Regions from separate parts of the Fusibacter sp. A1 genome, predicted to be linked through region 2. Evidence: riboswitches for the same ligand, from Rfam matches in the RefSeq annotation. Region 2 holds a riboswitch; the other holds the start of a gene.

Region 1 (2,390 bases), on a different contig from region 2:
TAAATTAACGTAATGAATATGACTGAGTCGTCCAGCACGCCAAATGGAAAAATCGGTTCCGGCAGCACATCATATGGAAACACGATGTAAAAGACTCCTGCTGCGATGTAGATTTTTTCTAAAATAGGATAATCACTATCTTTAAGATACTTGAATAGATACTTGAAGTATTTAATATTTTTAAGCATGTCGGTCACCTTCAATCCATCAGATGTTTAAAGACCTTTCTCAATGTCTTTTTTTCACTCTCGTTCAAGTTCAACCTGTCATCCTTGCTGTTTGATGCAAATTCTCTGATCTTATCGCTTAAGGAATTCGGCATGCCCATGATTTCCATTACGATTTCCTTCATCTCTCCATAGGTTTCTACGGTCATGCAGTTGCACATTAGTTTTTCATATGGAAATTTGTCGATATGAATATTCAGTATCGCGACATCGCCGATCTGAAACGTGTCTTCACTGATGCATTTTATACCTACGTCGGTAAACCCGATCATAATGAGTTCGATTCCGTCCTTAACAGGAATCTGCTTCCCGTTTCTATAGTAAGAGAAACACTTGATTCTTTCATAATACGTGACTGTAGTCGTTTTGCCCATACTCCGTTACTCCTAATCTTCGTTAGAGTGCAATACCCTTCCTTCAGTTTAACATGAAAAGGCATAAGGTTCAAAATATATCAAAAAAACGTTTTGACCGAAGTAAAACTTATGTGTTACACTATCAAGAACAATCGAATACAAAATGCGAATCGAGAGGCTGCGGTTGACATGAGTATGCGAAAGCAGAAAGGGGAAACCGCCGAAATGAAATTCATTGGGGGTATACTGAACAAGTATATCACTGTCTACCTTAGTGTGCCCGCACTAAGGATGGCGCGCTCGCTCGCATTGGGCAAAGGGATACGCGTAAACGCAGGCTCACTTTGCCTGTGTTTTTTGTTGCTCAATTGACAAAGGAGGCAACATGCATACTAACTTGCACGTACTGAAATTCGGTGGCACCTCTGTAGCCACCACACTAAAAATGCAAACTATCGCAAAAAAACTGATGCTAAGGCATCGATCAGGTCAGCAACTGGTAATCGTAGTTTCTGCTATGGGAAAATCAACCGATCATCTCGTATCGCTTGCAGGTTCTCTGACTGCAAAACCCGACAAAAGAGACATGGACATGCTTCTTGCAACAGGTGAACAAGTTTCAATCGCGCTCTTGTCCATGGCCCTCAAGGCGCAAGGAATCGATGCGGTGTGTCTGACAGGTGCGCAGGCTGGCATAAAAACCGACGCAATCCACTCTAAAGCAAGAATTCAAAATATTGAATCCGACCGAATCCAGGCACACCTGGACAAAGGTTCAATCGTGGTGGTCGCAGGTTTTCAAGGTGTGACAGACCTCGGCGACATCACAACACTCGGACGAGGTGGATCAGATACCACTGCGGTTTCCCTGTCGGCGGCTTTAGGAGGGACCTGTGAGATCTACACCGATGTGGATGGGGTCTACAGTATCGATCCACGCCTTTACCCAGCTGCTAAAAAATTAGATGTGGTCAGTTATGACGAAATGCTTGAAATGGCCAGCACCGGCGCCGGCATCATGGAGACACGAGCGATTGAGGTAGGACATAAATACAATGTACCGCTGATCATCGGATTAAACACAATGGATATCCCGGGAACACTAGTAAAGGAGCTGGATGAGACTATGGAACAAAAGGCAGTCACAGGACTGACAGTTACAGACAATTGCTTGATGGCAACAGTCACGCGCATGCCGTATGACTATAAGCGCATCGCCAGACTTTTCGCGTCACTTGCTCAGGAGAACGTTCTAGTCGATATGATTTCTCAAACGGCTCCATACGACGGCTTTGTCACCTTATCCTTCACCACTTTGAAGGACGACGCTGAAATCGTCTCGCAGATCTTAAGGCAAAGCCTTATGGACAACGACGGCGCGACATTCAACTTTGACGATAACGTCGTCAAATTATCCGTTGTCGGTGTTGGCATGGTCAGCCAGACCGGAGTCGCATCCAAACTATTTGACATCTTCGCAGCACACGACATTCCCTTCTACCAAGTCACCACCAGCGAGATCAGCATCTCCTACACACTTCCAAAAGCGCTAAAACAACAAGCCGTCACCCACATAGCCAAAGCATTCGACCTATAAAAAAAGGGCTGTTCATCAATCAGCCCTTTTACTCTTTAATCTTTATCCCTTACTTCAATTTCTCTCTCAACTCTTCACCAAGCGCTTCAAAGCCAGGTTTACCGAGCAATCCGAACATGTTTTTCTTATATGCTTCCACGCCCGGTTGGTCAAATGGATTCACATCAAGCATATAACCGCTGATACCGCATGACTTCATAAAGAAGTAGT
Region 2 (2,390 bases):
ATTGCTGCATCATCCAACTTGTCGATATGCGTCAAAATCCAGCGGTTTGTGGTCAACACTAATCCTAAATGAACTTGAAAAAGGTAATCTTGAGGCAAATCACACCGAATCTCACCACTCTGAATTCCTAGTTCAAAAATTCTTCTGAATTCGTTTTGCACCTTATCCATCGTAAGCAGCTCCACATCACTTCCGTCATGGCTCACAGCGTAATCAAAAAAACGATTGAGAAATCTACCGATCTCCTTGTTTTTTCTAGATAACATCACTCGACTACGAACCAACTGCTCCACTCTCATCCAAAAATTGATCGGTTCTTCATCTTCCTTATGAATTAGCTCGTCAAACACAAAATCTACAACCGTCAAATATAAATCCTCTTTATTTTCAAAGTAATAGTACAGATGCCCTGCACTAAGTCCAGCTTGCTTACTGATTTGATTGATAGATGATCCTGTAAACCCCTTAGAAGCGAATTCAGTCAAAGCCGTATATAGAATATTATCTTTTTTTTCTTTGTCTAATTTTATAAATCTGCTGTTTGCCATAAAAGCCTCCGTTTTGAATACCTATTCAAACTATACATTCAAAATAATTCATTGTCAATCTATCAGTTTTTTACTACATATAAACACATATTAACAGCATCAAACTTAACAAAACTTACTGATTTCGTCGAGAATAAAGTGTTGACTTCTCTTTTTCTCAGTGCTATAGTTTTTTCATTAACTAAATATGCATTGCCTCATCAGCTTAACCGATGAGGTAGAGGCGCGATGTTTATGAGTATTTATTTTTAGGCCGGAAGCCTGTGATGAATAAAGAAAGGAACCATCGCCGAAGCGCAATCTTCCAAGGATTGCAGCTGGGTCTGTATCGAATAGGTGCAGGACTGTCGTTAAGCAAGCAGCCACTTGTTTAACGTTGAGCTATCTCCAATTTGGGATAAGATGACTGGTGATGTGAAGTGTTTTTTTGAATGTTGACACCTGACTCTACTCGTCAGGTGTTTTTTTGCGTTCAAAAATCTATAACTGTTGAAAACTTAAAGGAGTTTTATTATGGAATTCGGTTGGATCTCAATTATTCCCCCACTACTTGCCATTCTTTTGGCACTATTAACGCAGGAAGTCCTGCTATCGCTATTTATCGCAGTCTTTGTCGGTGCATGCATCATTACAGGCAATCCCATCCATGGTTTTATGGATACCCTCAATACCCATCTGATCGGTGCCTTGACTGATCAGTGGAACATGTCCATTCTTGTATTCTGCCTGACAATCGGAGGGCTGATCGGCATCATCGATAAAAATGGCGGTACTAAAGGCATCGCTTCTCTTATTATCAAAAAGTCAAAAAACACCAAGTCTACCTTGTTCTCCACATGGTTGTTAGGTATGCTGATCTTCTTTGACGATTATGCGAACTCCCTGATTGTCGGTAACACCATGAGACCGATTACAGATAGACAAGGGATCTCTAGAGAGAAGTTGGCGTATATTGTCGATTCTACGGCAGCGCCAATCTCATCCATGGCTTTGGTATCCACATGGATAGGCATGGAAATCGGTTTAATTCAAACCGGTTTAAACGACCTTGGTTTAAACCTAAGTTCGTACAGTATTTTTCTACAGTCTATTCCATTTAGATTCTACAGCGTCCTCGCATTAATTTTTGTCTTGATTATCATTTTTACCGGCAAGGATTACGGTCCTATGCGAAAAGCGGAGTTTAATGCAAAAGTCCAGACCTACGATCATTCTTCTAGTGAAAAGATTATAGAATCAACGCATTGGTACAACGCCATCGTACCGATTGCATCTGTTGTACTTGTCACCTTTATCGGTTTAATCTACAATGGCGGTGGGTTTTCAGGTAGCACCATTAGAGAAGCCTTCTCAAGTGCTGATGCAAGCGTAGTGCTTCTGTGGGCATCCTTCGCGGGTATCATCGTTGCAGCACTTATGTCTGTCATTCAAAAGACCTTGGATATCAAAGGCGTCGCTGAAGCATTTGTCGAAGGTGTCAAATCGATGACTGTACCAGCAATGATTCTTGCTCTTGCTTGGTCTCTTGGAAGCATCAATAGCGAACTTGGCACGGCTACATTCATGGTAAATACCATTGGTAAGTCTGTACCGGCGTTTCTGATTCCTACCATCATGTTCCTGATTCCTGCAGTAGTCGCTTTTTCGACAGGTACGTCGTGGGGCACCAACTCCATTGTCATGCCAATCGCCATTCCTCTGGCCTATATGGCCGGCGGTGAAGCCATGCTGATACCAACCATCGGAGCCGTTTTAACGGGCGCTGTGCTAGGTGACCATATTTCACCTATATCAGATACAACAATCATGTCATCTATGGCATCAGGGTGTGATCATATCTCT

The links. Region 2 has a riboswitch for lysine ahead of DWB64_RS11065 (Na+/H+ antiporter NhaC family protein). Riboswitches for the same ligand answer to the same signal wherever they lie in the genome.
Region 1: linked by a shared signal. The riboswitch ahead of DWB64_RS03275 (aspartate kinase) and the one ahead of DWB64_RS11065 (Na+/H+ antiporter NhaC family protein) in region 2 are both predicted to bind lysine.

The regions. Positions count from the first base shown of each region.
Region 1 covers NZ_QQWI01000002.1:267,222-269,611, reverse strand. The annotation lists gene DWB64_RS03285 (YkvA family protein) at 1-188, opposite strand, end outside; gene DWB64_RS03280 (hypothetical protein) at 200-601, opposite strand; lysine riboswitch at 748-893, shown strand; gene DWB64_RS03275 (aspartate kinase) at 969-2,180, shown strand; gene DWB64_RS03270 (glucose-6-phosphate isomerase) at 2,230-2,390, opposite strand, start outside.
Region 2 covers NZ_QQWI01000007.1:11,072-13,461, forward strand. The annotation lists gene DWB64_RS11060 (TetR/AcrR family transcriptional regulator) at 1-548, opposite strand, end outside; lysine riboswitch at 759-940, shown strand; gene DWB64_RS11065 (Na+/H+ antiporter NhaC family protein) at 1,062-2,390, shown strand, end outside.